DNA from 2 places in the Microbacterium sp. PAMC22086 genome. Region 2 is predicted to be linked to the other one. Evidence: riboswitches for the same ligand, from Rfam matches in the RefSeq annotation. Region 2 holds a riboswitch; the other holds the start of a gene.
The links. Region 2 has a riboswitch for thiamine pyrophosphate ahead of thiM (hydroxyethylthiazole kinase). Riboswitches for the same ligand answer to the same signal wherever they lie in the genome.

Region 1 (15,794 bases), 1.4 Mb from region 2:
CCCGCGACGGCACCCCGCTGCACGAGCTGCGCTCCGGGAGCACGGTGGGCACAGGGTCGCCGCGTCGCATCGCGCAGGTGCATCGACGCGCGCCGAAGGCCGAGGTCGTCGACATCCGCGGGAATGTCGACTCCCGTCTCGCCCGGGTCACATCGGGTGAGCTGGACGCGGTCATCCTCGCGGCGGCAGGTCTCTCCAGGCTCGGCGCGGAGACGCCGCTACGGCGCGAGGAGCTCGGTCTCGCCGAATGGCCGACCGCGCCAGGGCAGGGCTCGCTCGCCGTCGAGACCCGCGCGGATGCGCCGGAGGAGCTGCTCGCGGCCCTTGCCGGTCTCGACGACACCGACACTCGTCTGGCCATCACGGTGGAACGCGCGATCCTGCAGGGATTGGACGCAGGATGCCAGGCGCCGATGGCCGCGCATGCGGTGGTCGAAGGCTCCTCGATCCGGGTCAGGACGGTCGTCTACGCCGCCGACGGAGGGCGCCGGATCGGGCTCGACGTCACGGAAGACCTGAACGGGGAGTATATTCGTCGGAACGGCAGTGGCAATGGAGCGGATGCTGCCGATGGTGCAGACCCGATGCACGCAGCGCGCGAGCTCGGGTTCACTGTTGCCCGTCGGCTGCTCGATCAAGGGGCGGCCGGCCTCGTATCCCGAGAGCAATCCTCATGACCACTTCCGAAATCAAGCAGGACCGACCGTTGGACGGCTGGCGCATCCTCGTGCCCCGTGGCGGGCCGTGGGGCGACAGCGTCGCCGCGAGCCTGCGGGCTCTGGGCGCCGTGCCGGTCGTCGCACCATTGATCAACTTCGCCCCGACGACGGATCAGGCGACGCTCGACACCGCGCTGGCGCAGTTGGCCGCGGGCGAGTTCGACTGGCTGACGGTCACGAGCGCCACCACCGTCGACGTGCTCTTCGCCCACCGGGCGGCGGTGCCGCGGGAGACCAAGATCGCCGCCGTGGGCGAGACGACCGCGGCGGCGCTGCAGGCGGTCGGCTACGAGGTCACACTGGTCCCCGAGCAGGACAACTCGGCAGAGGGCATGGCGCAGCAGCTCATCGCCCTCGAGAAGGAGCCGCGTCGCATCCTCGCCCTTCGCAGCGAGATCGCGAAGCCCGTGCTGAGCAGACTGCTCTCCGAGGCGGGTCATGACGTACATGGCGTCGTCGCCTATCGCACGGTCGGTGTGCCGGTCACGGAACGGATCCGCCGCGACGTCGAGAACGGCCGGATCAACGCGATCCTCATCACCAGCGGCTCGGTCGCCGAGCAGGTGCGCGAGCAGTTCCCGGAGATCCCCGATGACACGCTGCTCGCGGCGATCGGACCACGCACGGCGAATGACGCCCAGCGTGCCGGTCTGCCGGTGTCGGTCGTCGCCGACCGTCAGACCATCGACGCCCTGATCGATGCGGTCTCGCACTTCACGCTTCCGCACGCGGCCGACGAGTTCGCGCCGTGAGCTTTCCCGATGTCCGGCTGAGGCGAGTGCGTCAGTCTCGTGCGGTGCGTGATCTCGTGCGCGAGACCTCGCTGCAGCCGCGGCAGCTCGTGCTGCCCCTGTTCGTGCGCGAAGGCATCGCCGAACCCGTGAAGATCGGGTCGATGCCCGGTGTCGCTCAGCACTCGCTCGACTCGCTGCGCGCAGCCGCGGTCGAGGCCGCGGAGGCCGGGGTCGGCGGCGTGATGCTGTTCGGTGTGCCCGCGGTGCGCGACGCCGTCGGCTCCGGCGCCGATGATCCGCGAGGCATCCTGAACGTCGCGACGGAAGCGCTGGCCTCCGAGGTCGGCGACGCGCTCGTCGTGCAGACGGATCTATGCCTGGACGAGTTCACCGATCATGGTCACTGCGGCGTGCTCGCCGCCGACGGGTCAGTCGACAACGACGCGACGCTCGAGCGGTACACCTCGATGGCGCTGGCGCAGGCCCGTGCCGGCTCTCAGCTGCTGGGGCTGTCCGGGATGATGGACGGCCAGGTCACGGTGATCCGCAGGGCGCTCGACGCCGAGGGCTTCACCGACACGCTTCTGCTCGCCTACGCCGCGAAGTACGCGAGCGCCTTCTACGGACCCTTCCGCGAGGCGGTCGACTCTCAGCTGAAGGGCGACCGTCGCACGTACCAACTCGATCCGGGCAACCGGCGCGAGGGCGTGCGCGAGGCTGTCGTCGATGAGGCCGAGGGCGCCGACATCGTCATGGTGAAACCGGCCATGGCCTTCCTCGACGTGCTGCGCGAGGTTCGCGACACGGTGAGTATTCCCGTGTGGGCATATCAGGTGTCCGGCGAGTACGCGATGATCGAAGCCGCCGGCGCGAACGGCTGGATCGACCGTCGTGCGGCCATCCTCGAATCCCTTCTCTCCATCCGCCGCGCCGGTGCGGATGCGGTGCTCACCTACTGGGCCACCGAAGCGGCCGGCTGGCTGCGCGACTGACTTCACCGAGGAGCTCTCCTTCATGACCGACCGCAATGACGACCTGTTCTCCGCTGCCCGCGCGGTGATCCCCGGTGGGGTCAACTCGCCGGTGCGCGCCTACGGTTCGGTCGGCGGGACGCCGCGGTTCCTCGCCTCCGCTAAGGGGGCGCGGGTCACTGACGCGGCTGGTCGTGATTACGTCGACCTCGTCGCTTCGTGGGGTCCTGCCCTGCTCGGTCACGCGCACCCCGAGATCGTCGCGGCGGTGCAGGAGGCGGCGTCCCGCGGCCTGTCCTTCGGCGCGCCGACCGAGGGCGAGGTCGAGCTCGCCACGCTGATCGCCGACCGCGTGCGGTTCGGCGAGGTCCGTCCTGTCGAGCGCGTGCGTCTGGTCTCCACCGGAACCGAGGCGACCATGACGGCGATCCGCCTCGCGCGGGGCGCCACTGGTCGCGACCTGCTCGTGAAGTTCGCCGGGCACTACCACGGTCACTCCGACGGTCTTCTCGCCGAGGCGGGTTCGGGTGTCGCCACGCTCGCCCTTCCCGGTTCTGCCGGGGTTCCGGCGCCGATCGCGGCCCAGACTCTCGTGATCGGCTACAACGACCCGGATGCGCTGGCTGCGGTGTTCGCCGAGCATGGTCAGCGCATCGCCGCCGTGATCGTCGAAGCGTCGGCGGCGAACATGGGCGTCGTCGCGCCGATGCCCGGGTTCAACCGGCTGATCGCCGAGACCGCCCACGCGCACGGTGCCCTGATGATCATCGACGAGGTGCTCACCGGATTCCGCGTGCACCCGGCAGGGTTCTGGGGTCTGCAGGCCGCAGCGGGCGAGGACTATCTGCCCGACATCTTCACCTTCGGCAAGGTCGTCGGCGGGGGGATGCCGTTGGCGGCGCTGGGTGGACGAGCCGAGATCATGGACCTGCTGGCTCCGCTCGGACCGGTGTACCAGGCAGGGACGCTGTCCGGGAACCCGCTCTCGGTCGCTGCGGGGCTCGCGACGCTGCGGCTCGCGACGCCTGAGGTCTACGCGACCGTCGACGCGGCGGCCGCACGGGTGTCCGCTGCTCTCGATGGCGCTCTCACATCGGCGGGTGTGACGCACGCGGTCGCCACCGCCGGCAACCTGTTCAACGCGTCCTTCCGGGCATCGGCGCCGAGGGACTATGCCGAGGCTCAGGCGCAGGAATCGTACCGCTACGCGCCGTTCTTCCACTCGCTGCGTGAGCAGGGCGTGGCTCTTCCGCCGAGCGTGTTCGAGGCCTGGTTCCTCACCGCAGCGCACGGCGAGGAAGAGCTGCAGCAGATCGAGGCCGCCCTCCCCGCTGCTGCGGCTGCCGCGGCGGCCGCGCGCCCGTAACGCGACTCCGGTCAGAAGTGCATCGGTCGGCGCCTCGCGCTGATCGGTGGCATTCGCGCACCCGGCAGTGAATCGAGTATGGTACATATGTTCGAATCACGGGGAAGGAATCATGATGACTGGTGCTGATCGACAAGGGATCGTTGCGTTCCTGTGAACAACTTCCAGACAACTGGCAGGACGGCGCTGGCAGACTGGGTGACATGGTGACGTTGTTGCTGGACCAGACGCAACTCGAGGTCGTTCTCTCGCCGATCGAACGTGCCGCCACCTTCCACCGCGACAACCTCCGGATCGCGCGCGACACCATCACCAAGGTGCAGCTGACAGAAGATGCCTGGACCTGGCTGCGTGGAGTCCCCAACCCCGGGACGCACATCCCCGGTGTGCTCGCTGCGGGCAGCTGGAAGGCCGCGGGCAGCCTCGACTTCGTGCTGATCCGCCGGCGTCGCCCGAGTGTCGTGATCGACCTCGAGGGCGATGAGCACTACCGACGGCTGATCCTCACCACGAGTCACGGGCTCGCGCTCACGCAGGCACTGCGCCTCGACGCGACCGACGAACCGGCGAACGTTGAAGAGATCGTGGCGACCGCACCGGTGCCCGTCTCGAAGGGCCGCCGCCGGCCCGTCATCCGGCCCCGACCCGCCTGACTTGCAGCTCCGGGGTGCACGCCGGGTGCGGCGACCTCCTCTGAACAAAGAACGCCCTCCAGATCTGCGGGTCCGGAGGGCGTTCTATGTCAGCTGAAGCTCAGTTGTGGTGATGCTCGTCGCCGTCGTGGTTCTCGTCGTCGGCATGGTTCTGATCACCGTCGGCGTGGTTCTGATCGCCATCGGCAGGGCCGGATTCCTCGGTGCCGGACTCCGGGTGCTCTGACGTGTCGTGACCGGCTTCGTCCGTCTCGGAGTGACCCGAGGACTCCGCGAGCGGCACGGTGTCGATGACGCCGGTGGATGCGACGGTCCAGTGCGCGCCCTCTGCGGGGGTGTCGTCGCTGCCCGCCGTCTCGCTCTCCGCGCTCAGCGGGTAGTCCTTGGGCTCGTCCTCGTAGTACGCACGCGCCGCCGCGGCGAGCATCGAGCTCACCGCCGCAGAGCGGGGGTCTTCGTCGTCGACAGGGGAGGAATCGGCGTCGGCGTCGGACGCGGGGGCCTTGTCATCCTCGGATGCGTCGTGGAGATCGGCGAAGATCTCGACACCGCTGTGGTCCTCGTCGCCGTGCACCTCCTCGGAGCCGGGGGCGTCGACCGATAGGGCGGCAACGCCGTCGGCGTCCTCGGCAGAGGCGTCGTTCACCGCGGTCGGTGCTGCAGCACCGAACAGGATCTCATCGAACGACCGTTCCGGGGCCTCCTCGAAGGAGACCGCGTCGTCCTGAACGTCGTGACCCGGCTCGCCGTCGGTCTGCTCGCCGTCGGTCTGCTGGTCGTCAGTCTCCAGTCCGTCGACCACCGCGGCGTCCGCGGATGCGTCGCCTTCAGCAGCATCGCCCGCCTCTTCGGTCGCCGCGTCCACGTCGGCATCCACGTCCACGTCACCGGCAGGAGTATCAGACTCATCCGCGACCTGCTGGGTGTTTTCCTGTTCCGTGCGGTCGTGGTCCGTGTCGACGGATGCGGCGAGGTCGTCGGCCACGGCTGCGCCCGCAGGAGCGGCGGCTGCCTCGGCCGCCCATGCGGCAGCTGCGGCGACCGGGATGGCGACCACCGAATCGGCGGGTGACGGTGCGGAAGCGTCTGCCGCGCCTTCGGAAGCACTCTCGTCGGCAGCGGCCTCTTCCGCGCTCGCCTCCGAGGGAACCGGCGCGGCGAGCTGCGCCGGGGCCGTCGCAGTGTTCGGTGCGAAACGGCCCCCGCGCATCAGATCGATGAAGACGTCTTCGAGCGTCGGTCCGCGCTGCACCAGGGTGCTCAGAGCGATGCCCGCCTCGGCGGCGACGGCGCCGACCGTGCCGGCATCTCCGCCGCGCACCGTCAGGCCCGAGCGCAGCACCTCGATGTCGAATCCGGCCGCCATGAGCGAAGCCGTCAGCGCGGCGCGATCAGCGGCGTCGACGATGACGGAGCCGCCCTTGGGGTCGGCGAGGGTCTCGATGCCGCTGGCCAGTACGAGCGTGCCCTTCGAGAGCACGAGCACGTTGTCGGCGACCTGCTCGACCTCGCTGAGGACGTGCGACGACACGAGCACGGTGCGTCCCTCGTCGGCGAGACGTCGCATCAGCAGTCGCATCCAGCGGATGCCCTCGGGGTCGAGTCCGTTGGCCGGCTCGTCGAAGACGAGGGCGCCGGGGTCGCCGAGGAGCGCGTGGGCGACGCTGAGCCGCTGACGCATGCCGAGGGAGAAGCCGCCGATGCGGGAGTCGCCCTCGCCCTCGAGGCCGACCAGCGAGAGCACTTCGCCGACGCGCGACAGGGGGATGCCGTTCGCCTTGGCGGCGATGGTCAGCTGGCGTTCGGCGGTGCGGCGAGGGCGGTAGACCGTCTCCTCGAGCACCGCGCCGATCGTGCGCAGCGGCTGGCGGAGCTCGGCGTAGGTGGCCCCGCCGATGGTCGCCGTGCCGGATGTGGCGCGCACCTGACCGAGCAGGATGCGCAGCGTCGTGGTCTTGCCGGCTCCGTTCGGGCCGAGGAAGGCGGTGACGGCACCGGGCTCGACGCGCGCGGAGAAGTCCGAGACGGCGGTCACCTCATTGAAGCGCTTCGTCACGTGCGTGAACTCGAGCACCTGTCCTTCAGGCATCCGTGACCTCTCGTCGCATTTTGAACAGTTCCTCCCTATCCTGCCGGAAAAGCCTGTCGGATCCCGCATTTCGCGCGGAACACCGCCGTTTGCCGAAAGGGGTAGCCTGGCGAGCGTGACCGATTCTCACGCTGCATCCCGCGTCCTCGTCCGCACCGAAGGGGCGCTCGGGCGGCTCACGCTCAATCGCCCCGAGGCGATCAACGCCCTCGACGTCGAGATGATCCAGGCCCTCACCGCGGCGTTGAACGCCTGGCGAGACGACACCGACGTGCAGATCGTGCTGCTGGACGGGGCAGGCGGGCGTGGCATGTGTGCGGGCGGCGACGTGCGCGCACTGCACGCGCAGATCGTGGCAGGTCAGGCCGAGCAGACCGCCGAGTTCTTCCGTGCCGAGTACGCGTTGAACGCCATGATCGCCGAGTACCCCAAGCCGGTGGTGGCCTTCGCCGACGGCATCACGATGGGCGGCGGAATCGGGCTCGCCGGTCACGCGGCGATCCGTATCGTCACGGAGCGCTCCCAGCTCGCGATGCCCGAGACGCGCATCGGATTCACGCCGGACGTCGGCGGCACCTGGCTGCTCGGCCGCGCTCCCGGACGGCTCGGCGAGTACTTCGGTCTCACCGGGGCAGTGATGAATGGAGCGGATGCCGTCTACCTCGGGTTCGCCGATCACTACGTGCCGTCGGAGCGCCTCGAGGCGCTGAGCGAGGCTCTCGCATTCCGCGCCGACCCGACGAGCCCCAGCGAGATCGTGCTGCTGTTCGACGAGACGCCCGAGCCCTCGCAGCTGCCCGCGTCGAGGGAGTGGATCGACGAGGCCTTCTCCGCTCCCACCGTGGGCGAGATCATCGAACGCCTGCAGGCGCAGGGCACGACGGATGCCGCCGCAACCGCGGATCTCCTCGAGGGGCTGGCGCCGACCGGCCTCACGGTCACGCTCGATGCCGTGCGCGAGGCGCGCGACCTGCCGGGGCTTCGCGCGGCACTGGAGGGCGAGTACCGCCGCGTGATGTGGTTCGTGAACGAGCACCCCGACCTCGTCGAGGGCATCCGCGCGCAGATCGTCGACAAGGATCGCAACCCGAAGTGGGACCCGGCGACCCTGGCCGAGCTCGCTCCGGACGCCGGTGCCCCCGCGCGCGCGTACGTTCCGCAGCCCGCCCTGTTCTGAGCCCGGGTTGTTCTGAGCGAGGGCGTGTTCACCTGTCGGGAGGATGCACGGTTGTCGGGTTGAACCGGCGGTTTCGGCACGCTGGACGCCGGAACTCCCGACGGACGAACTCCGGTGAGCTCGAGGTCGTACGTCACGGGGCCGGTTCGCCGGAAACTCGTCGTGTGTCCGCGCGGAGAAACCGCTGATCGGAGCGGGAGGCGGTTCGCTGTGAGCGAAGGTCCACCGTGAGGGGGATACGAATGTCCGTGGATCGTGGCACTCTGTCTTGTGGCCGATTGTCGGTCGGCATCCGTCTGCCGAGAAATCCGCCGCTTCATCCTTCCTAGAAAGTCCGCCTGTGCTGGGAAAAATTCTCCTTCGCTATCTCTCCCGATACCGATGGCTGCTGCTCGCGGTGCTGGTCTTCCAGCTCGCCAGCGTGGCGGCGACCCTTTACCTCCCGCGCCTGAACGCCGACATCATCGACAAGGGCGTCGCCCGCGGTGACACCGCGTACATCTGGAGCACCGGTCTGTTCATGCTCGCGGTCTCGCTGGGGCAGATCATCGCCTCCGTCACCGCGACGTACTTCGCCGCGCGCGCCGCGATGGGCGCCGGCCGCGACATCCGCGCCGACGTGTTCGGCAAGGTCAGCGGCTTCTCCGAGCGCGAGGTCTCGCAGTTCGGCGCCGGCTCGCTCATCACCCGCAACACGAACGACGTGCAGCAGGTGCAGATGCTCGCGATGATGGGCGCCACCATGCTCGTCACGGCCCCGCTGCTCGCGATCGGCGGCATCATCTTCGCCGTGCAGACCAACGTCGGCCTGAGCTGGCTCATCGCCGTCTCGGTGCCGCTGCTGCTGATCCTGGCCGCCGTCGTCATCGGGCGCATGGTGCCGCTGTTCCGCAGCTACCAGGGCAAGCTCGACAACGTCAACCGCATCATGCGTGAGCAGCTCACGGGTGTCCGTGTTGTGCGCGCCTTCGTGCGCGAGCGCATCGAGGAGGAGCGCTTCCGCGGCGCCAACACCGACATCATGGTGGTCGGGCGCAAGGTCGGCTCGCTCTTCGTGCTGCTGTTCCCGCTGTTCATGCTCATCCTCAACGTCACCGTCGTCTCGGTCATCTGGTTCGGCGGCATCGAGGTCAACAACGGCACGGTGCAGGTGGGCACGCTGTTCGCCTTCATGCAGTACATCGGCCAGATCATGGGCGGCGTCATCATGGCCAGCTTCATGGCGATGATGATCCCGCGCGCCGCGGTCTCGGCCGAGCGCATCGGCGAGGTGCTCGACTCCGAGTCCACTCTGGTCCGCCCCGAGAACGGCGTCACGGAGTTCCCGGTCCCCGGTGCCGTCGCACTCGACGACGTCGAGTTCACCTACCCCGGAGCCGACTCCCCGGTGCTCACCGGCATCAGCTTCGCCGCGCAGCCGGGTGAGACGGTCGCGATCGTCGGATCCACCGGATCGGGCAAGACGACCCTCGTGTCGCTCATCCCGCGTCTGTTCGACGTCTCGGGTGGTGCCGTGCACGTCGGCGGCACCGATGTGCGCGAGGCCGACGTCGAGTCCCTCTGGGACAGTATCGGCCTGGTGCCGCAGCGTCCGTTCCTCTTCACCGGCACCGTCGCGTCGAACCTGCGTTACGGCCGCGAAGAGGCGACGGACGAAGAGCTCTGGCACGCACTCGACATCGCTCAGGGCCGCGACTTCGTCGAAGAGATGCCCGACGGCCTCGAGTCCCGCATCGCCCAGGGCGGCACGAACGTCTCCGGCGGTCAGCGTCAGCGACTCGCGATCGCCCGTGCGATCGTGCACCAGCCGCAGATCCTCGTCTTCGACGACTCGTTCTCGGCCCTCGACCTCACGACCGATGCCCGGCTCCGCCAGGCACTGTGGCGGGAACTCCCGCACGTGACGAAGATCGTGGTCGCCCAGCGCATCTCCACGATCACGGATGCCGATCGCATCGTCGTCCTCGACGGCGGCACCATGGTCGGCGTCGGCACGCATGAGGAACTGCTCGAGACGAGCGACACCTACCGAGAGATCGTCGAGTCGCAGCTGGGGGTGGACGCATGAGCGCGCAGGACAACGACCAGGCCAAGGCCAAGCGCGGCCGGGGCAAGGCGGCACCCGCCGTGGCCGAGGTCGAGCTGAGCGCCGAGGAGAAGTACGAGGCCGAGCTCGCCGAGCAGGCGCGTCAGAACTCCGGCGATTGGGACAGTGTCGCACCCGGCAAGGCCGACAACTTCGGCCCCAGCTTCGCGCGCATGATCGGGCTGCTGAAGCCGTCGGCCATCTGGTTCGTCTTCGTGTCGGTCCTGGGCGCGATCGGCGTGGTCCTGACGGTCGCGGCGCCCAAGGTGCTCGCCGAGGCGACGAACCTCGTCTACAAGGGCTTCATCTCCATCCAGCTCGGACAGCCGACCGACGGGTTCCCCGGCTTCCCCGCCGGCACCTCGCAGGACGTCGTGGTCGAGGCCCTGCGAGCCGGCGGCCAAGACGACTTCGCGAACCAGGTCGGGGCGCTGGGCGACTTCACCGTCGGCCAGGGCGTCGACTTCGACGCGTTGCGGCTCGTCATCGCGGCGGTCCTCGGGATCTATGTGGCCGCGGCCTTCCTCACCTGGATCCAGGGCTACGTCATCAACGTGATCATGGTCCGCACCATGTGGCGACTACGCGAGTCCGTCGAGGCGAAGATCAACCGCCTGCCGCTGGCCTACTTCGACAAGGTGCAGCGCGGCGAGCTGATCTCGCGCGTCACGAACGACATCGACAACATCACGCAGACGATGCAGCAGTCGCTCTCCGGTGCCCTCACCTCGGTGCTCACCGTGATCGGCGTGCTCGTCATGATGTTCTCGATCTCGTGGCAGCTCGCGCTCGTGGCCCTGGTCACGCTGCCGCTCATGGGAGTGATCTTCGGCATCATCGGACCGCGGTCGCAGAAGGCCTTCGGCATGCAGTGGCGCAAGGTCGGTCGACTGAACGCCCGTGTCGAGGAGGCATTCTCGGGCCACGCGCTGGTGAAGGTCTTCGGACGCGAGAAGGATGCGCTTGACCGGTTCCAGGTCGAGAACGAAGAGCTGTTCCAGGCGAGCTTCAAGGCGCAGTTCCTCTCCGGCATCATCATGCCGGCCATGATGTTCGTCGGGAATCTCAGCTACGTGGGCATCGCGGTGCTCGGCGGTCTGATGGTCGCGAACGGTCAGCTCCGTCTCGGTGACGTGCAGGCGTTCATCCAGTACTCGCAGCAGTTCACGCAGCCGCTGTCCGAGCTGGGTGGCATGGCCGCGGTCGTGCAGTCCGGAACGGCATCGGCCGAGCGTGTCTTCGAGCTGCTGGACGCCGATGAGCAGGAGGCCGATGACGCCGACGCTCCCGATCTGGTGGAGGGCAAGGGTGTGATCGAGTTCGAGAACGTCGCGTTCTCCTACACGCCGGAGCGTCCGCTCATCCGCGACCTGTCGTTCCGGGTCGAGCCCGGGCAGACGGTCGCCATCGTGGGCCCGACCGGGGCGGGGAAGACCACGCTGGTCAACCTGATCATGCGCTTCTACGAGCTCAGCGGCGGGCGGATCATGCTCGACGGCCAGGACATCGCCGAGGTCACCCGCGACGAGCTGCGCTCACGCACCGGCATGGTGCTCCAGGATCCGTGGCTGTTCGCCGGCAGCATCCGCGAGAACATCCGTTACGGGCGCTCCACCGCGACCGATGACGAGGTTCTCGCCGCCGCCAGAGCGACCTACGTCGACCGCTTCGTGCACGCCCTCCCCGAGGGTTACGACACGGTGCTCGACGAGGATGCAGCGAACGTGTCGGCGGGTGAGCGCCAGCTCATCACCATCGCGCGAGCCTTCGTCGCGCAGCCGTCGATCCTCATCCTCGATGAGGCCACCTCGGCGGTCGACACCCGCACCGAGCTGCTGCTCCAACACGCGATGGCCGCGCTCCGTGAAGGACGTACATCGTTCGTGATCGCGCACCGTCTGTCGACGATCCGCGACGCCGACCTCATCCTGGTGATGGAGCATGGCGACATCGTGGAGAAGGGCACGCACGACGAGCTGATCGCCGCGCAGGGCGCCTACTGGCGTCTGTACCAGTCGCAGTTCGAGCAGGCGGCGACCGACATCGACGCCGACAACGCCCTCACCGGGGCGACCCCGGTCGTCGTCACGGGCGAGGCGACCGACGTCGAAGGCGCCGCTGCGGAGGCTGCTGCCGCCGCGGCCGGATCCTCGGTGGGTGCCCAGGTGCCGGCCGCGGAGACGGCGGCCGCTCAGGCTCTGCTGGAAGACGGAGCGGACGGCTCCGCCCGCCGCTCCTGATCTGCGGACACATCCCAGAACGACGCCCCATTCCGCTCACGCGGGGTGGGGCGTCGTCCTGTGCCGGTCACGCGACCGGGAGGCGTACGACGCGACCGGGAGGCGCACGACGCGCTCGGGAGATGCGTGAGCGGAGAGGGTGGTCAGGAGCGGTCGGTCGTGATGCCGAGCAGTTCCAGCGGGTGGGTCAGACGCCACCACGGGCTCGGGCCCTCGACGTCTTCGGCCAGCACCAGAGGCGTCGTGATGGTGTTGAGGGGGCCGGCTGTGGTCAGCGTCCCCACCGCGTCGTCCTGTTCACGCTCGTCGCCGAGGGCGAAGTCCGCCGTGGCCGTGGCAGTCGCTGCGTTCCAGAGCACCACGTCGGCGTCGGATTCGGTGATGACGTCGACCTTCTCACCCCAGGGGGTCGTGACCTGACCGACAACCGTGTTCTTCGCGACGGCCGGGGCCTGAGCTTCCAGCGCGGCTTCCGCCTCGGTGAACAGGGAGCGGGTGAGGGCGAGTCGCTGGTCGTTGCCGGCCTGGTTCAGGGCCGCGGCGTAGAGGTGCACGGTCGTGTCGCCGATGACCACATCCTTCGCGGTGAGCAGGTTCCAGCCCACGAGCGTGCCGGTCTTGATGCCCACGACACCGGGGTCGTCGAGCATTCCGTTCGTGTTCACGACGGTGCCGGCACCCGGAAGATCGACTAACCTGGTCCCCACGATCTCTGCGAATACCCGGTTCTGCATGGCGCGCTCACCGAGGGCGATCAGAGCCTCGGGAGTGGCGACGTTGCGTTCGTCGAAGCCCGACGGCGTCACCACGGTGATGCCGGTGAGCCCGCGCTCTCGCAGCCAGACCTCTGCCGCACGGGCGAACTCGCGATCGGAACCCCAGATCTCGGTTGCCAGGCGGTCGATGTAGTTGTTCGCCGAGCCCATGAGCGTGCCCTGCAGCAGCTGATACTCCGTCAGAACGCCGCCGATCGGCACATCGAGGGCGGACTGGTCGCTACGGCGGTAGTCCCAGTACTTCACGCTGTCGGCGCGGGTGAAGGAGAACTCGGGGCCCTGCTCGCCGAGCGCGAGCGGCATCCGGTCGAGCACCATCAAGCTGCTCACCACCTTGGTGATGCTCGCGATGCTCACCGCATCGGGGACCGATGCCGCGGTGCCCATGCCGGCGATCCCCACGGCGCCGGCGCCCTCGGTCGGCCAGGTGACCGTGGCAGCGGCGGCGGGCGTCGTCGCAAAATCGACCGACTGCACCGTGGGCGGCACCTCGTGCAACGGCCACAGCAGCGTGGTGCCCGCGTATACGGCGACGATGCCGACGAGCGTGGACAGCGGCACCAGGATTCCGGGGCGGGCGATGGCCGGACGAAGACGCGCCCCACGCAGCAGGCCGTCCGTCGGTTCTGCTTCCGACGTCTCGTCGAGAGTCGCGGCGTCGGTGCCGGCGGCGACCGTCGCGGTGTCCACCCAGGTCAGAGCTGTGGCGGTGGTGGTGTCATCCGCCCACCGGGGTGACGCGCCGTCCAGCAGGGCGAGGGCGTCGTCAGCGGTCTCTGCGGCGATGGGCTCGCGAGGAACGAAAGGCGGCTTGGTCAGGGCGGGGGTCGCCGGTTCCGGCGACACCACCGGCTCCGGCGACACCACCGGCTCCGGCGGCACGACGGGATCCGGCGCGACCACCGGCTCCGCGACCACCGGCTCCGCGGCGAGCGCGGGTGTCGACGTCTGCTCGGCCGTCAGCACCGAACCGGCTGCCGCAGCATCGACAGGTCCGGAGGGGGAGGCGTTCGCCGGGCCGTCGTCGCCGACGACCCCCGTCGCCTCGTCGGCGGGATCTGAAGCGGTCACTCGTTTACGGTACCCAATCTCGGGCGAGTTCCGCGGTGCGCGGCCTTGTCGCCGTGCGGGTGTCGCCGGCGGTAGGATCGTCAGCACAACCACGGGAGTCCGGCGAGCCGGGCTGAGAGGGAGCGAATCGCGCTTCGACCGTCGAACCTGATCTGGGTCATGCCAGCGCAGGGAGGAGTTCAGATGAGTACGTCCACATCCGCGACCGCGAAGACGCAGGGGAACACCCCGGGCCGGAGCTACCTGCGCTGGCGGATCGTCGACATCGTCGTCGCCAGCGTCCTCGGAGTCGCAGCCGGCCTGATCTTCCTGGCCTGGAACGTCGGGTACCTCGGGCCGAAAGCCCTGCTCGAGCCGCTGCTGCCCGGCATCCAGGGCCTCCTCGACGGCCCGTGGCTCTTCGCCGGCGTGCTCGGCGGACTCATCATCCGCAAGGCCGGGGCGGCGATCTACGTCGAGCTGCTCGCCGCGGTCGTCTCCGCTCTCATCGGCAACCAGTGGGGCGGGTTCCTCACGCTCGAGGCCGGTCTCGTGCAGGGCCTCGGCGCCGAGCTGATCTTCCTGCTCTTCTTCTACCGCCGCTGGTCGCTGCCGGTCGCGATCCTCGCGGGCGCGGGCGCGGCTCTGGCCGGCGGGATCAACAACCTGGTGCTCTGGTACGCCGGCTCCGGTCCCGCGTTCACGATCATCTACCTGATCAGCACGGTCATCTCGGGAGCGGTCATCGCCGGTGCCCTGTCCTGGGTGCTGGCGCGCGGCATCGCCGCCACGGGCGCCCTCGACCGGTTCGGTTCCGGGCGCGAGGCGCGCGTCCGCGTCTGATGGGTGCGGATCAGGCCACCCCGGCCGCCGTCGAGGCGCGCGGCTGGGGGTGGCGTCACGCCAGTCGCCTCGCCTGGGCGCTGCGCGACATCTCCTTCCGCATCGAGCCCGGTGAGCGTGTGCTCGTGCTCGGCGCGTCGGGTGCGGGCAAGTCGACCCTGCTGCACGGCCTCGCCGGCGTGCTCGGGGGTGAGGAAGAGGGCGAGAGCGAGGGCACGCTGATCGTCGACGGCGCTCCTGCCGTGGCCACCCGCGGACGTGCAGGGCTCGTGCTGCAGGACCCCGACTCCCAGGTGATCCTCGCGCGAGTGGGCGATGACGTGGCGTTCGGCTGCGAGAACCTCGGAGTGCCGCGAGCGCAGATCTGGCCGCGGGTGGAGGCGGCCCTGGATGCCGTCGGCCTCGACGTGCCGCTCGGGCACCCGACCAAGGCCCTGTCCGGTGGGCAGAAGCAGCGGCTGGCGCTCGCCGGGGTGCTGGCGATGGGGCCGGGTCTGGTGCTGCTCGATGAACCGACGGCGAATCTCGATCCCGCCGGGGTCATAGAGGTGCGCGATGCCGTGGAGCGGATGCTGCAGGCTCAGCCGTCGACGCTCATCGTCGTCGAGCACCGCCTCGAGGTCTGGTTGCCGCTCATCACGCGCGTGATCGTGATCGGGAGCGGCGGTGTGGTCGCCGACGGCGCACCGGCGGAAGTCCTCGGAGTCCGTGGTGCGCAGCTGGCCGCGGACGGCGTCTGGGTGCCGGGGCATCCTCCCGCCGCGCCGCCGCCCCCGCTCTGGCCGCCGGGGGAGACCCTGCTCTCGGCGCGCGACCTGGCCGTCGCCCGCGTCAAGGGACGCCCTGTCGCCACCGGTGTCGACCTCGATGTGCACGCGGGGGAGGCGCTCGCGATCACCGGGCCCAACGGGGCGGGCAAGTCGACGCTCGGTCTGACCCTCGCCGGGCTCCTTCCTCCAGCGAGTGGCGCGGTCGAGGCATCCGCGCTCCTCGCGAACGGTGCGGTGTCCGCGCCGATCAGCTGGAGTTCACGGGATCTGCTGACCCGGATCGGCATGGTGTTCCAGGAGCCGGAGCATCAGCTGCTCGC
Region 2 (15,794 bases):
CGGGAAGCCCCAGCGCGATGTTCATGGATTGGATGGCTGCTCCCGCTGTGCCCTTGACGAGGTTGTCGACGGCGGTGACCACGGTCACCCGGTTCGCGGCACGATCGATGGCGAGGCCGATCAACGCGGTGTTGGCGCCGAGCACATCGGCCGTGCGCGGGAAGCGTCCCTCCGGGAGCAGGTGCACGAAGGTCTCGCCGGCGTAGGTGCTCTCCCAGGCGTCGCGGATCTGCGCGTCGGTCGCCCCATCGACGATCGGCGCGGTCGAGGTGGCGAGGATCCCCCGGGACATCGGCACCAGCACGGGGGTGAACGAGATCCGGATCCCGTCGGCGTCCGCGCCGGAAGCCGCGGCGAGCGCCTGACGGATCTCCGGGATATGCCGGTGCGTCCCGCCGACCGCGTAGGGGTTGGCGGTGCCGAGGATCTCGCTGCCGAGGAGGTTCGTCTTGAGGCTCTTCCCCGCTCCCGACGGGCCGACGGCGAGCACCGACACGATGTCCGAGGGGTCGATCACTCCGGCGGCGACGCCCGGAGCGAGGCTGAGGCTCACGGTCGAGGCGTTGCAGCCGGGGGCGGCGATGCGCGTCGCTCCCCGGAGGTGCTCGCGCTGCTTGACCCCGCCCACGACGAGTTCCGGCACGCCATAGGTCCACGGATCGTGGAAGGCGCCACCGTAGAACGCATCCCACGCCGAAGCCGAGGTGAGCCGATGATCGGCCCCGGCATCGATCACGAGAGGGGCATCGCCCAGAGCGTCGGTGTACTGCCCCGACTGCCCATGCGGGAGCGCGAGGAACACGATGTCGTGGCCGGAGAGGATCTCCGGCGTCGTGTCCTGCAGGGTCAGGTGCGCGAGGGAGCGCAGGTGCGGCTGGTGGTCGACGAGAGGCTGTCCGGCGTTCGAATGCGCCGTGACGGTGCGGATCTCCATGTCGGGATGATCGGCCAGGAGGCGCAGAATCTCGCCGCCTGCGTAGCCGGATGCGCCGGAGACGGCGACGGAATACGTCATGCTTCTACCTTAACGGTCGGGCCCGCGAGGAAATCGGGGCCGGGGACGGGGCCGGAGGCGGCGACACCGGCACTCGACCGCCGTGCGGGCACAGGCAGGAGGGCGGGGTCGCCTACAGTCGGCGGCCGCGGCGTCGGCGCACAGCGATGACGCTCGGAGCGAGCGTCGAAGAAGCGGTGGCGGCCGAAGGCATGTCGCGACAGTAGCGCGGCCCCGGCGGCCACCGCAAATCCGCTCCGTCATCTGAGACGCTGCGGCTCCATCGGCGCAGCGAAGAACGCCAGCTCGTGCGCGCTCGACGCCTCGAACGCCCGGCGCATGCGTGCCCGTGTTCCAGGATCCGCCTGTGCCGCGGCGTCGGCGACGTAGGCGATCGCCGTCCGTGTGGCCTCCTCGAATGCCGGATCCGCGTACGTCGCGAGCCACGAGGCGTACGGATGCCCCGCATCTCGCGCGTATTCCCCGAACTCCCCCGCGTGCAGGCGCCGCCCGAGATCGGTGTAGAGCCAGAAGCACGGGAGGACAGCGGCGATGATCTCCGCATAGTCGCCGCCGAACGCGACGGAGCGCAGATGGTCGAGGTATGCGGTCGTCGCGGGCGCCGGCTCTGCGGCGAAGGTGGCCGCACTCACGCCGTGCGAGGGGGTGAGCCATGAGGCGTGCAGCTCGAGTTCGCCCACGATGGAGCCGCGGGCGGAGTCCGCCCAGAAGGCCTGCTCGTCGGATGTCGGTGCCAGCCGGGCCGCCTCGGCGAGCACACGCGCGTACTCCCGCAGATACAGGCCGTCCTGTGCGAGGTAGAACAGGAACGGCGCGCGCTCCAGCGTCCCGTCGGCGAGCGCACGGATGAACGGCAGCTCCGCGATCCCCGTACGGATCGCGGCGATGCCCCGCCACCATTCCGTGGCGACGTCGCCCGCCGCGGGTCGGGTCTCGGCGCCCCCACGTTCCCAGAGTCCGGCGAAGTGGTTGATCGGCCCGTGTCCACGACCCACGCGCAGTGCGTCTCCTGCGCGCAGGGACTCGCGGAGCCAGTCCCGCGCGGCGCTGACGGCATCTCCGGGCTCTTCACCACGAGCGAGCAGGGTCGCGAGCGCGGACGACAGCGAGCAGCCGGTGCCGTGCGTGTTCCGGGTCGGGATCCGGGGAGCGATGAACTCCTGGCGCAGCCCTCGCCGCGCATCGACCAGCGCATCGGGGGCCTCGTCGCCGGGAAGGTGGCCACCCTTGACGAGCACGGCTGCTCCCACCTCGGCGGAGAGCTGCTCGGCCGCAGAGATCGCGTCGTTCCAGTCGGCGAGGTCGCGCCCGGCGAGCACCGCCAGCTCGGCGAGGTTCGGGGTCACGAGCGTCGACAGTGCGAGGAGATCGCGCAGCGCCCGTTCGGCGTCCGGATCCAGCAGTCGGTCCCCCGAGGTCGCCACCATCACGGGATCGAGCACGACGACGGGCGGACGCACGGTCGCGAGCCAGGCTCCCACCGCGCGGATGACGTCGGCGTCGGCCAGCATCCCGATCTTCACGGCATCGATCACAATGTCGTCCGAGACCGCGTCGAGCTGCGCGCGGAGGAACTCCACGGGCGGAACGTGCACCGCTCGCACTCCCCGCGTGTTCTGCGCGGTCAGCGCCGTGAGCACGGCCATGCCGTATCCGCCGTTGGCGGCGATGGACTTGAGGTCGGCCTGGACGCCCGCGCCTCCCGAGGGGTCGCTTCCGGCGATGCTGAGCACCCTCGGGACGGAGCCGCTGAGCCAGCGTCGCCGGAACTGCCGGGCGGTGGTGGCGGGATCGTCGGCGGCACACAGCGCCGAGACCACGGCGAGCCCCGCCGCACCGGCCTCACGAAGGGCCTCGGTGTCATCCATGCCGACCCCGCCGATCGCCACGCACGGCAGCGCGCTTCGCGACACGAGGCCGCGAAAGCCCTCCACGCCGAGAGGGGCAGGGTGATCCGGTTTGGTGGTGGTCGGACGGATCACCCCGACGCCCAGGTAGTCGACCGTGCCGGAGGGCAGAGCCTCGACCGCGTCGAGGTGCGCCGGGCTGTTCGCGGTGAGGCCGATCAGAGCCTCCGGTCCGAGTACCTCGCGCGCACGCAGCACCGAGGCATCGCCCTGTCCGAGATGCACGCCGTCGACCCGTGCGCCGCGCTCGCGAGCGGCCACGGCGGCATCCAACCGATCGTTCACGACCAGAAGAGCGCGGCCGTCGATCGCCTGCGACAGTGCCAGCAGCTGATCGACCGTCTCGGCGTCGCTTGCGTCCTTGTCGCGAAGCTGCACGATGCGCACGCCGCCGTCGACCGCGCGGCGGACGGTCTCGACGACGCCACGGTCTCCGCAGAGCGTCGCGTCGGTGACGAGGTAGAGCGAGAGATCGGCGTTCACAGGGCACTGCCTTCGACGCGTGCAGCGGCTCGGATGTCGTCGGCGCCCACCGCGGCGAGCGCATCCAGCAGGGCGACGGCGAAGCTGCCGGGCCCTGCCGATACCGCTGCCGCTCGTTCCGCCGCGATCGTGTAGACCAGGCTCGCCGAGGCCACGGCGCTGAGCGCGTCATGCGTCGTCGCTCTGGCCGCTCCGAGGAAGGCGGCCATCACCGCACCGAGAGCGCAACCTCCGCCGGTCACTCGGGTCAGCAGTTCGTGACCGTTGGACACGCGCAGCACCCGCTCCCCGTCGGTGATGAGGTCGACCGGCCCCGAGACGGCGACGACGCCGCCCGTGCTCCGAGCCAGCGAGAGGGCTGCATCGGCCGCGGAGTCTGTGCTGTCGGTGGCATCCACCCCGCGACCGCCCGCGCTCAGCCCCGCGAGGGCAAGGATCTCGGAGGCGTTGCCGCGGATCGCGGTGGGGCGGTGCCCGACGAGCTGATGGGCGAGTGCGGTGCGAACCGGGAGCGCGCCGATCGCGACCGGGTCGAGCACCCAGGGCGTGCCGGACGCGACGGCACCGGCGACGGCCTCCAGAGTGGCCGCGCGCTGTTCGGGCGTGGGTGTCCCCAGGTTGATCAGTACCCCGGAGGCGATGCCGGCGAACATCCCCGCCTCATCGACGATGTCGACCATGGCGGGAGCGGCACCGAGAGCCAGCAGGACGTTGGCGGTGAACCCGGTGACGACCGCGTTGGTGATGCAGTGCGTCAACGGGGGCGCTTCTCGCAGCACCCCCAGCAGGGTCGCGGCATCGCCGGCGAGGTCGTGGGTGGTCTCAGGACGCAGAAGATCGCTCATCGCGACATCCCTTCGCTAGTACGAACTAGATCAGGTTCGACGGGTCTGTTCTCAGCCGTGGATTGCGGCACCCCGTGTCACTGCTCGCAGTCTAGCGATCGGCCAGCAGAGCCTTCTCCTGCGCCCGCGTGAGTCCGGCCCGGCGCTCCCTGTCCACGCCGCGCACCCGTTCGTCGGCGACGACGCGTCGAGCGGTGTCGGCGAGGGGGCGCAGGTGTCCCCCGCTGTCGTGGAATGCGCTGTTCGAGCGGGTCATGAAGCCGGACATCTCGGGAGGAAGCCACAGCGGAAGCGAGAGCGGACCTGCCCAGTGCGCGACGCCGTGTGCTCGCAGCCACTCCTCGTCGGCGACCACCGTCTCCCCGGTGTGCCCTGCCTCCTCGCGCACGGTCTGCAGCAGCTCGGCGAGGGGATGCTCGTCCCCGATCGCGTTGACCGCTCCGCTCCGCGTGGCGGCGACGATGTAGGCGGCCACGTCGTCGACGTCGATCACCTGCGCGCTGCGCCTCTCGAGCGGAGGCAGCAGCACGGGCTCCTCCCCCGCTCGGGAGAATGCCGCAGCCCAGTACCCGAAGCGGTCGCTCGGGTCGCCGTCCCCGACGATGAGTCCTGGTCGCACGATGAACGCGCGATCCCCCAGCATCGTGAGGGCGTCTTCGGCCGCCGCCTTCTGCGAGCCGTACTCGTACTCGTCGCCGGGGCGGGCGGCAGGATGCCGCGGCGCCGATTCATCGGCGCCGACCGTGGCGTCATCGGCGTACACCGAGAGGGAGGACACGTACGTCCATCGCGCCGTGCGGTCTCCGAGAGCCTCGACCGCTGCCACGACGTGCCTGGCCTGAGAGGAGATGTCGACGACGTGATCCCAGTCCTTCCGCGCGAGCGCGGCGTATACCTCGGGGTCGTCACGGTCGCCGGTCACGAGCACCGCTCCTGCCGGCGCGAGGCGCTCGCCCCGGGCCAGACATGTCACGGCCGCTCCGGACTCGAGCCATCTCCGGGCGATCCGCCCGGAAAGCCACCCCGTCCCGCCGAGGATCAGAACATTCGTCATGGCTCCATGCCACCAGCAACCGCTGCGAGAGGGAAGCCCTCTCCCCTCAGGGCAGAGGGCCCCCTCCGGGACAGCACATCGCTCAGTCGCGGAGCGCTGCTCCGAATCGCTGCGCGGCGACGTCGACACCCGCGAGCTTGGCCGCGGTGGCCTCGGCCGCCGTGAGGGTGCGATCGTCGGCGCGGAATCGCAGAGCGAAGGTGAGGCTCTTGGACCCCTCCGGCACGCCGTCTCCGCGATAGTCATCCACGAGACGCACCGATTCCAACAGCGCACCGGCTCCCTCGGCGAGGGCGGCCTGCACATCTGCGGCCGGAACTTCGGCGGGCAGTGTGAGCGAGACGTCCTGCGTGGCGGCGGGGAACGTCGACAGCGATGCGGCGACGACGCGACCACCGGCGAGCGACAGGATGCGGTCGAGATCGAGCTCGAACACGGTCGCACGCCCGGGGAGGTCGGCCCCTTCCGCCACGGCGGGGTGCAGCTCGCCGACGTAGCCGACCTCTTCGCCCGCGACCAGGAGCGATCCTGTGCGTCCGGGGTGGAGTGCCGCACGCTCGGCCTGCACGACGTCGATCTCGACGCCGGCCGCTGCCGCGATCACGCGGACGGCATCCAGCGCCTCGACGAGACCGGCGGCCTCGGCAGGGCGGCCGGGCTGGCGCGGGGCGACGTTACCGGTCAGCAGCGCCGAGATGAACCGGTGCTGCGGCGGGATGGAGGCGTTCAACTGCGCGAGGGTCTCGTCGGACGGACGCTCGCCCAGCGGCGGCACGTCTTCCGTGCCGTACTCCACTCCGGGCTCCGGAAGGAAGACGACACCCGTCTCGAAGATCGCGAGGTCGGTGAGACCCCGCGAGATGTTGCGGTGCGCGGTCTGCAGCAGGCCCGGGATGAGCGATCGACGCAGGTACGGAGCCTGCCCGTCGAGCGGGTTCGCCAGGCGGATGCTGGGCAGGTGCGCCCCCGAGGCGGATCCGTGCAGGTCGTTCTGCACATCGGTGGTGAACGGGAATGACGGCGTCTCGACGAGCCCCGCTGCGGCCAGCGCATCGGCCACCCGGCGGCGACCCTGCTGGTGCGCCGTGAGTCCGCGGCCGGACGGAGGCGTCGGCAGCACCGAGGGGATGCGGTCGAGCCCGTGGATGCGGGCGACCTCCTCGGCCAGCGTCCACTTGTCGGTGAGGTCGGGGCGCCAGGTCGGCGGGATCACGGTCCAGCCGGAACCCTCCTCCGACGCGGTGACATCGGCGCCGATGGTGGTCAGTGCGCCGGTGATCTCGTCGTCGGTGTAGTCGACGCCGATGAGCCCCTGCACGAAGCCGGCGGGAAGCTCGATCTCGCTGACGAAAACCTCGGCGAACAGTGCGCCACCCTCTTCGGTGAGCGTGCCTCCGGCGAGCTCGACCATGAGGTCGGCGGCACGGCGGGCGGCGACGAAGGGGATCAGCGGGTCGACGCCGCGCTCGAAGCGCTTGGACGCCTCGCTGGGCAGCTTGTGCCGGCGCGCCGACCGGGCGATGGTCGTCGGGTCGAAGTTCGCGGCCTCGATCAGCACGCTCCGCGTGGTGTCGCTCATCTCGGTCGTGCCACCACCCATGACGCCGGCGAGGCCGATCGGGCCGGACTCGTCGGTGATGAGGAGGTCTTCGACGTGCAGCGTGCGCTCGACACCGTCGAGGGTGGTCATCTTCTCGCCGGGGTTCGCGCGACGAACGGTGATGCCGCCGGCGAGCTTGTCGAGGTCGTAGCCGTGCAGCGGCTGACCCAACTCGAGCATCACGTAGTTGGTGATGTCGATCAGCACGCCCAACGAGCGCATGCCCGCGAGGCTGAGCCGCGCGACCATCCACGGCGGCGTCGGACGCGAGGGGTCGACGCCCCGGACGACGCGCGTCACGAACTCGCTCGCGCCGATGTTCCCGCGCACGGGGGCGACGTCCTCGACGAGGGTGGTGTGTCCACTGCCGGGCTGCAGCTCGGCGAAATCACGCTCAGCGGGGTCGCGGAAGGTCGCTCCGGTGGCGTGCGAGTACTCGCGGGCGACGCCGCGCAGGGAGAAGGCGTAGCCGCGGTCGGGTGTGACGTTGATCTCCACCGCGACGTCGTCGAGACCGAGCAGCGCGATCGCGTCGGTGCCGACAGGCGCATCGATGCCGAGGTCCGAGAGCACGACGATGCCGTTGTGCTCATCCCCGAGGCCGAGCTCGCGGGCCGAGGCGATCATGCCGTCGGACACGTGACCGTAGGTCTTGCGCGCGGCGATCGGGAACGGACCGGGCAGCACGGCACCGGGGAGCGTCACGACGACCTTGTCGCCGGCGACGAAGTTGTGCGCGCCGCAGACGATGCCGCGGATGCCACCGTGCTCTTCGCCGACATCGACCTGGCACCAGTTGATGGTCTTGCCGTTGGACTGCGGTTCGGCTTCGAGCGAGACGACCTGCCCGACGACCACGGGACCCGTGATGTCGAAGCGGTGCACGTCCTCCTCTTCGAAGCCGACGGTCACCAGCGCGTCGAGGACGTCCTCGGGCGTGGCATCGGCTGCCAGATCGACGTACTCACGCAACCACGAAAGCGGGACGCGCATCACACCACCATCCCGTACTGCTCGCTGAATCGGACATCGCCCTCGGCCATGTCGCGCATGTCCTGGACGTCGCTGCGGAACATCAGTCCTCGCTCGATGCCCATGCCGAACGCGAAGCCGCTGTACACCTCGGGGTCGATCCCGGCGGCGCGCAGCACGTTCGGGTTGACCATGCCGCAGCCACCCCACTCGATCCAGCGCGCGCCGCCCTTGAAGGTCGGGTGCCACAGGTCGAGCTCGGCGGAGGGCTCGGTGAAGGGGAAGTAGTTGGTGCGGAAGCGCGTCTCTGCCTCGGGGCCGAAGAGCTGCTTGGCGAAGTGGTCGAGCGTGCCCTTGAGGTGTGCCATCGTGATGCCCTTGTCGATCACGAGACCCTCGAACTGGGTGAACACCGGAAGGTGCGTGGCGTCGAACTCGTCGGTGCGGTACACCCGGCCTGGGCACAGCACGTAGATCGGCACCTCGCGGTCGAGCATGGAGCGCACCTGCACCGGACTCGTGTGCGTTCGCATCACCAGGTGGCGCGAGGGCGGGTCGACGTAGAACGTGTCCTGCTCCTGGCGGGCGGGGTGGTCGACGTCGAAGTTCAGAGCGTCGAAGTTGAACCACTCGTGCTCGAGCTCCGGTCCCTCTGCGATCTCCCATCCCATGCCGACGAAGATGTCGCAGACCTGGTCCTGCAGGAGGGTGAGCGGGTGGCGCGCGCCGACCCGCGTGCGCGAGGGCACGGCGGTGATGTCGACACGCTCGGCCTCGAGTCGCGCGGCGACCTCGGCCTCGGCGAGCTCGGCCTCCTTCGCGGCCAGCGCCTGGGTCACCTGCCCTCTCCCCTGACCCACGAGCTTGCCGAACGCGGCCTTGTTCTCGGGGGCGACCTGGCGCATCGAGGCGTTCAGGACCGCGAGCGGCGATCCGTCGGCGACGTGTGCGGCGCGAGCCGCTTTCAGCTCGGCGGTGTCGGCGGCTGCGGCGATCGCCGTGAGGGCGTCGGCGACAGCGGCTTCGACCGCTTCCGGGGTGATTTCAGGAGACTCTGACACGAGAATCGAGTCTACCGGGGGCACGTGGGTCCCTTTCGCGGATCAACGCGTCTTCTCGGACCCGTCTCCCTGCAGGACGATGAGCGAGGTGTTCGTCTCGCCGCCGTGCTGACGGGGATCCGGCACCGCCGGCCCAGCCTTCGGCGAGCGCTTGGCCCGACGCTGCAGGCGATAGGCGATGTAGGACAGCAGCAGACACACGGCCACGTACATCGATCCGCCGACGATCGCCGCGGGGATCAGCGGCGACCCGTAGGGCGCCTGGTTGCCGATCTGGTTGATGACGTAGAGGAGCTCCTGGTACGTGATGATGAACCCGAGCGCGGTGTCCTTCAGCGCGACGACGAGCTGCGCGATGATCACCGGCATCATGGCCCGCACGGCCTGCGGGATCAGGATGAAGTACATCACCCCGGTCTTTCGCAGTCCGATCGCGTAGCCGGCTTCCTTCTGCCCACGGGGCAACGACTCGATGCCGGCACGCAGCACCTCGGCGAGCACGGAGCCGTTGTAGACGATCAGGGCGATCACGACGGCCCAGTACGGCGGCATCTTCACACCGATCACGGGGAGGCCGTAGTACAGCAGCATCATCAGGATGAGCACGGGCACCGCTCGCAGCACCTCGATGATCCACCGGACGGGCTCACGCACCCAGGCGTGCTCCGACAGGCGCCCGATGCCGAGCAGGAAGCCGAGGGCGATGGATCCGACACCGGCGACCGCGAATGCGGCCAGCGTGGCCACCAATCCCTCGCCGAACCGGACCCAGACCGCGGAGAAGGTGAAGATGTTCCACTTCTCCGCAGAGAACTGTCCCGTGGCGAAGAGTCTCCACACGACCCAGCCGAGCACGGCGAGGACGACGAGGACCGTTGCGGCCCCGATGAGCCGGTTGCGGACGACGGCACGAGGGCCGGGGACGTCGAAAAGGACGGAACTCATCGCGCGATCCTCCACTTGTTCTCGAGAACGCGCTGCACCCAGGCGAGCAGCAGCACCAGCACCACGAACAGGACCATGACCCACAGCAGGACGACGAGGGCGTTCTCCCCGCGCTCGCTGAGCGCCGCGCGGATGGTGCCGAGGTTGACGACGGAGAACCCCGCCGCCACCGTGGTGTTCTTCATGAGTGCGATGAGCACGCTCATCATGGGCGGGACGACCGAGCGCGTCGCCTGCGGCAGCACCACGTAGCGCATGACCTGTCCGAAGTTCAGGCCGATCGCACGCGCGGCCTCGGCCTGTCCGACCGGCACCGTGTTGATGCCGGCGCGCAGCGCCTCGGCGACGTAGGTCGCGGTGTAGAGCCCGAGGGCGATCACGGCCAGCAGGAGGGAGTTCACCCGCTCCCCCAGCAGGATGGGGAGGCAGAACGCGAAGAAGAACATGACGAGGGTGAGCGGCGTGTTGCGGATCCAGTTCACATAGATGCCGCCGACGGCTCGTGCGATCGGAACCGGCGATACTCTCGCGGCCCCGACGATGAGTCCGAGAACCAGCGCGATGATGCCACCGCCCAGGAACAGCACGATGGTTCCCCACAGTGCCTCTCCCCAGAGGTCGAGGTGGTCGGTGATGACTCCCACAGCTGCTCCTGTCGATTCGAGTTCTCGGATGTTCCTGCCGATGAGCGGGGCGGTCGAACCTGTCGACCGCCCCGCAGGAATCAGCCGATCGGGTCGACCTCGGGCTGCGTCGCCTTGACGCCGGAGGCACCCAGGTTGTTGTCGAAGATCTGCTGCCAGATCTTCGCGCCGTCGGTGAGCTGCGTGTTGAAGTACTCGACCAGCGCGTCATCGCCCTTGGCGAGTCCGATGCCGTAGCGCTCCTCGCTGAACGGCTCCCCGACGACCTTCAGCTTGTCCGGGTCCTGGGCCGCGTAGCCGATGAGGATCGCCTCGTCGGTCGTGACGGCATCCACCTGACCGTTCTTCAGGTCCTCGACGCACTTCGAGTACGTGTCGTACTCCTTGGTCGGCACGTCGGGGTAGTTCGTCTTGATGTTCTGGATCGGCGTCGATCCGGTCGCCGAGCAGACCGTCGTCTCGGCACTCAGGTCGTCGACGCTCTTGATGTCACTGTCGGCGCCGACGAGGAGGCCCTGACCGGTGACGAAGTAGGGACCGGCGAAGGAGATCTGCTCCTTGCGCTTGTCGGTGATCGAGTAGGTGCCGACGTAGTAGTCGATGTCGCCGTTCACGATGGCCTGCTCGCGGTTCGCGGAGGCGATCGCCTGGAACTCGATCTTCTCCGGATCGACGCCGAGCGATGCCGCCATCCAGCGGGCGATGTCGACGTCGAATCCGGTGCGGTCGCCCGTCACCGGGTCGAGGTAGCCGAGGCCCGGCTGGTCCTCCTTGACGCCGACCTTGATCGTGCCGGAAGACTCGATCCGGTCGAACGTCGGGCTGCCGTCGATGCTGACGTCGGTCAGGACGGTCCACGGGGTGCTGCTGGAGGCCTCGCCCTCGTCGCCGCCCTCCGGAGCTCCTGTGCTGGACGGCGTACCGCTGTTGCAGGCGGTGAGCGCCAGCAGCGCGGCCGCTGCGATTCCGATACCTGCCAGTGTCCGTGTGCGTCGCATGTGCGTCTCCTTCGTGTGCTGTGTGTGCAGGGTCTGTGTGGTCGGTGCGTGGACGTCAGTGCGTGAGGAGCTTCGAGAGGAAGTCCTTGGCGCGATCGCTCTTCGGATGCGTGAAGAACTCCTCGGGAGTCGCCTCCTCCACGATCCGTCCGTCGGCCATGAAGACCACGCGGTCGGCGGCCTTGCGGGCGAAGCCCATCTCGTGGGTGACGACGATCATCGTCATTCCGTCGTGCGCCAGCTCGACCATGACGTCGAGGACCTCGTTGATCATCTCGGGGTCGAGGGCGCTGGTGGGCTCGTCGAACAGCATCACCTTGGGCTGCATCGCGAGAGCGCGGGCGATCGCCACGCGCTGCTGCTGGCCGCCGGAGAGCTGGGCGGGGAGCTTGTTCGCCTGCTGCGCGACGCCGACGCGCTCGAGCAGCATCATCGCCTCCTTCTCGGCGTCGGACTTCTTGATGCCGCGGACCTTGATCGGGCCGAGTGTCACGTTCTCGAGGATCGTGAGGTGGGCGAAGAGGTTGAAGGATTGGAAGACCATGCCGACGTCCGCCCGCAGATGCGCCAGGCCCTTGCCCTCGGCCGGGAGCTCCTTGCCGTCGATGCTGATGCTGCCGCTGGTGATCGTCTCGAGACGGTTGATCGTGCGGCAGAGCGTCGACTTGCCGGAGCCGGACGGGCCGATCACGACCACGACCTCCCCCGAGTTGACGGTCAGGTCGATGTCGGTGAGCGCCTGGAAATCGCCGTAGTGCTTCTGGACGTTCTCGACCACGACGAGCGGGGTATCAGAGGTCATCATTTCTCCAAACTAGCCACGTCGGACGCGGGTCTCCAGGCACCTCGGTGAGATTTACACGTTCGTAATCACCTGATCGCGGCACCAATGCAGCTGTGCATGGTTACCCCGCGGCCCGCCCCCACGGGCCGCGGAATCGTCCTGCTGCAGCACCCCAAAAACAGTTGAGCAGCAGGCGACGATCGTTCACGATCGACCTCACAATGACAGAGGGTGGACCCCGGTGTCAGACTTCTTGAGGATTTCTTGAGCAGTCAGCCGCGCAGGTCCCGGTAGTAGTCCACGGCCCCGGGGTGCAGAGGGACGGGACCGGTGAAGATCGCCGAACGACGGTCCAGCAACGCCGCGGTGGGCACCTCCCCCGCGATGCGCAGACGCGCGTCGAACAGCCCGGCGAGCACGTCACGCACGACGGCATCAGGGGTCGCGGCTGCCGTGACGAGATAGTTGGGCACCGCCATCGTCGGCGCGGAATCCACGAGGCCGTAGGTCCCGGCCGGGACATCTGCCGGACGGTAGGCGTGCGAGTACCGCTCGTTCACCTCGTTGACCCACTCCTGCTCGATCGGGAGCAGGCGAACCGGCGACCTCTCGGAGAGCTCCGCCACTCCAGGGGTCGGCAATCCGCCCACCCAGAAGAACCCGTCGATCTCCCCGCGCTCCATCGCGCCGATCGACTCGCTGAGGTCGAGCTGAGGGTTGCGGACAGACCCGTGATCGACGCCGGCCGCATCCAGCACGCGGGCGGCGATCACGTTCACCCCGGAGTTCTCCGCGCCGAGCGAGATCGTGCGGCCGGCGAGATCGCCGACGTCGTCGATCTCGGAGTCTCCCCTCACCACGACCTGCACGTATTCGTCGTAGAGCCGAGCGAGGGCCTGCACCTCCAGCGGCGTGTCGAAGGCCCCGGTGCCGGCCACCGCATCGGCGGCCGCATCACCCTGCGCGAACCCGATCAGGGCCTCCCCCGAGCTGACCCGCAGCAGATTGTCGACGGATCCCGCCGTCTCCTGCGCCCCCATCCGGATATCCAGCGATGCGGACAGCTCTTCGGCCAGGTGACTCCCGTAGTCGTAGTAGACGCCGGTCGACCCGCCACTGGCGATCGCGTACTCCGCATCCGTCCACTCGCTCGCACGAGGATTGCACGCGGTGAGCACCGCCAGGAGCGTGATCGCGAGCGCTCCGGCGACGAGCCGCCGTGCGAGGGCCCTCACGGCGTCGTCCCGTCGTGGAGCACGAGCGCGACGGCGAGCCCGCCGCCCTCCGCCGAGGCCACGGAGAGTTCCCCGCCGACCGTCGCGAGCAGGTCGCTCGCGATGGCGAGGCCGAGCCCGGATCCGGGAGTGTCTCCGCTCTCGGCGCTGCGCCAGAACCGGTCTGTCGCCGCTGCCGCCTCCTCCGCGGTCAGACCGGGACCGTGATCGCGGACGGTGATCCGGCAGAGCCGGCCATCGCGTCGCGCACCGATCTCGATCTGCGCCCCCTCGGGGGAGAACTTCACCGCGTTGTCGATCACGGCATCCAGCGCACTCTCCACGATCGTCCGATCGGTCACGCTCATCACCGACGAATCCCCCGTGGCGCGCAAGCCGACTCCGCGCTGTGCGGCGACGTCGCGCCACGCGTCGAGGCGCCGGGCGGCGAGGGTCGCGAGGTCGACAGCGGAGATGGCCGAATCCCCGCGTCCGCCGCGCGCGAGGCCCAGCAGCGTCTCGAGGATACGGGTCATCCGTCGCCCCTCCTCCCGTGTCTCCTCGACGTCGTGCTGCCACTGCGTCCCGAGTCCGGTGGCCAGATGCTCCACGCGCAGGAGGAGAGCGTTCAGGGGGTTGCGCAGCTCATGAGAGGCGTTGAGTGCGAACTCCTGCTGGCGTGTCATCACCCGTTCGATCTCGTCGGCCATCCCGTTGAACACCTGCGCCATGCGGCGCAGCTCCGGCGGACCGTCATCCGCCGCGACCCGCGCATCCATCTCACCCCGCTCGATCGCGACCATCGCCTCATCGAGCCGGCGCACCGGCGACAGCACCCATCGAGCGAGGCGGAACACGAGGAGCACCCCGAGCGCGATGAGCACCAGCGCGATCGCGGAGATGAGGAGGAACTGCTGCAGGATCGCGGCACGCGGCGCCTCGACGTCGCCGGTGACGAGCACGGCGCCGATCACGTCCCCGTCGTCGAACACCGGCTCGGCCAGCGCCGCGTCCGTGACGGTCCAGGGGAACACGACCGTTGGCTGCTCGGCCCGCCGCCCGGAGAGGGCCAGTCTGACCCTCTCGGCGTCTTCCTCAGGAAGGACCGCCGGGTCCTGCTCGCCTGCGGCCCACACGCTGCCGCCGAGATCGAAGACGGTGACCTCGATTCCGTAGACCTCACGGAAGCGCATCACCTCGGCGTCGATCACCGCCGCGCTGCCGGATCGCAGAGCCTGACGCGCGCTCGTGGCGAAGTACCCGAGGTCGCCGAGCTGCTGGGTGTAGAACGCCTGCTGCACTCCGTGGGCGGCGCTCCATCCCGCAGCCCCGCCGAGCGCGGCCAGGATGGCGACGAGCGGTACGAGGAAGACGATGATCAGACGGCGCCGCATGCGTCACGACCCCGCAAGCCGATATCCGACCCCACGCACGGTCTCGATGACCCCGCGGACTCCGGTCTTCTTCCTGATCGCGCCGACGTGCACCTCGAGGGAGTGCCCGAACCCTCGCCAGTCGGTGTTCCACACCTCGCGGATCAGACGCTCCTTCGGCACAGCCACCCCCGGGTATCGGGCGAGGACCGCGACGATGTCGAACTCCTTGCGCGTGAGGTCGATCGGTGTGCCGTCGACGAGGACCTGCCGTGCGACGAGGTCGATCTCCACATCACCGTCATGCAGCAGCACACGGGCATCGGCCTCGGGTCGCATCGGTCGTGTTCTTCTGGTCACGGCCTCGATCCGGGCCAGGAGCTCGTGCACGTCATAGGGCTTGACCACGAAATCGTCGGCTCCGGCCCGCAGTCCTTTGATGCGCTCGGCGACCTGATTGCGCGCGGTCACGATCACGATCGGAACCTCCGAGCGGCCACGGATGCGACGGCACAGGTCGACACCGTCGATGTCGGGAAGCCCGAGATCGAGCAGGACGACCTCGGTGTCCGCACCCAGCAGGTCCAGAGCTGCCGCTCCGTCCGCCGCGCGCACGGTCGCGTATCCCGACCGAGCGAGGAACGCCTCGAGCGCGCCGGCGACGCGGTCGTCGTCCTCGACGATCAGAATCCTCATCGACTCCGTCTCCTGCTTCCTTCGGGGCCGAGAACTCAGCCGGCGGACGTGGCCCGCTGTGCGAAGGCGCTCTCGTAGAGGCACACGCTGGCGGCCGTCGCCAGGTTGAGGGATTCGGCACGGCCGAAGATGGGCAGCTTGAGCACCTGGTCCGCGAGCGCGAGCGCCTCGTCTTCGAGCCCGCGCGCCTCGTTGCCGAAGAG

Region 1: it holds a riboswitch for thiamine pyrophosphate, as region 2 does, so the genes downstream of both, KY497_RS05140 (ECF transporter S component) here and thiM (hydroxyethylthiazole kinase) in region 2, are expected to answer to the same signal.

The regions. Positions count from the first base shown of each region.
Region 1 is NZ_CP080380.1:1,027,529-1,043,322, forward strand. It holds gene hemC (hydroxymethylbilane synthase) at 1-677, shown strand, start outside; gene KY497_RS05095 (uroporphyrinogen-III synthase) at 674-1,471, shown strand; gene hemB (porphobilinogen synthase) at 1,468-2,445, shown strand; gene KY497_RS05105 (glutamate-1-semialdehyde 2,1-aminomutase) at 2,468-3,790, shown strand; gene KY497_RS05110 (hypothetical protein) at 3,994-4,443, shown strand; gene KY497_RS05115 (ATP-binding cassette domain-containing protein) at 4,544-6,532, opposite strand; gene KY497_RS05120 (enoyl-CoA hydratase/isomerase family protein) at 6,648-7,709, shown strand; gene KY497_RS05125 (ABC transporter ATP-binding protein) at 8,050-9,777, shown strand; gene KY497_RS05130 (ABC transporter ATP-binding protein) at 9,774-12,035, shown strand; gene KY497_RS05135 (D-alanyl-D-alanine carboxypeptidase family protein) at 12,179-13,882, opposite strand; TPP riboswitch at 13,964-14,075, shown strand; gene KY497_RS05140 (ECF transporter S component) at 14,066-14,704, shown strand; gene KY497_RS05145 (ABC transporter ATP-binding protein) at 14,704-15,794, shown strand, end outside.
Region 2 is NZ_CP080380.1:2,955,284-2,971,077, forward strand. It holds gene argC (N-acetyl-gamma-glutamyl-phosphate reductase) at 1-1,015, opposite strand, end outside; gene KY497_RS14665 (bifunctional hydroxymethylpyrimidine kinase/phosphomethylpyrimidine kinase) at 1,255-3,405, opposite strand; gene thiM (hydroxyethylthiazole kinase) at 3,402-4,250, opposite strand; TPP riboswitch at 4,241-4,335, opposite strand; gene KY497_RS14675 (NAD-dependent epimerase/dehydratase family protein) at 4,342-5,304, opposite strand; gene pheT (phenylalanine--tRNA ligase subunit beta) at 5,387-7,897, opposite strand; gene pheS (phenylalanine--tRNA ligase subunit alpha) at 7,897-8,937, opposite strand; gene KY497_RS14690 (amino acid ABC transporter permease) at 8,980-9,882, opposite strand; gene KY497_RS14695 (amino acid ABC transporter permease) at 9,879-10,526, opposite strand; gene KY497_RS14700 (glutamate ABC transporter substrate-binding protein) at 10,607-11,524, opposite strand; gene KY497_RS14705 (amino acid ABC transporter ATP-binding protein) at 11,580-12,329, opposite strand; gene KY497_RS14710 (TAXI family TRAP transporter solute-binding subunit) at 12,581-13,543, opposite strand; gene KY497_RS14715 (HAMP domain-containing sensor histidine kinase) at 13,540-14,916, opposite strand; gene KY497_RS14720 (response regulator transcription factor) at 14,920-15,591, opposite strand; gene KY497_RS14725 (RNA methyltransferase) at 15,627-15,794, opposite strand, start outside.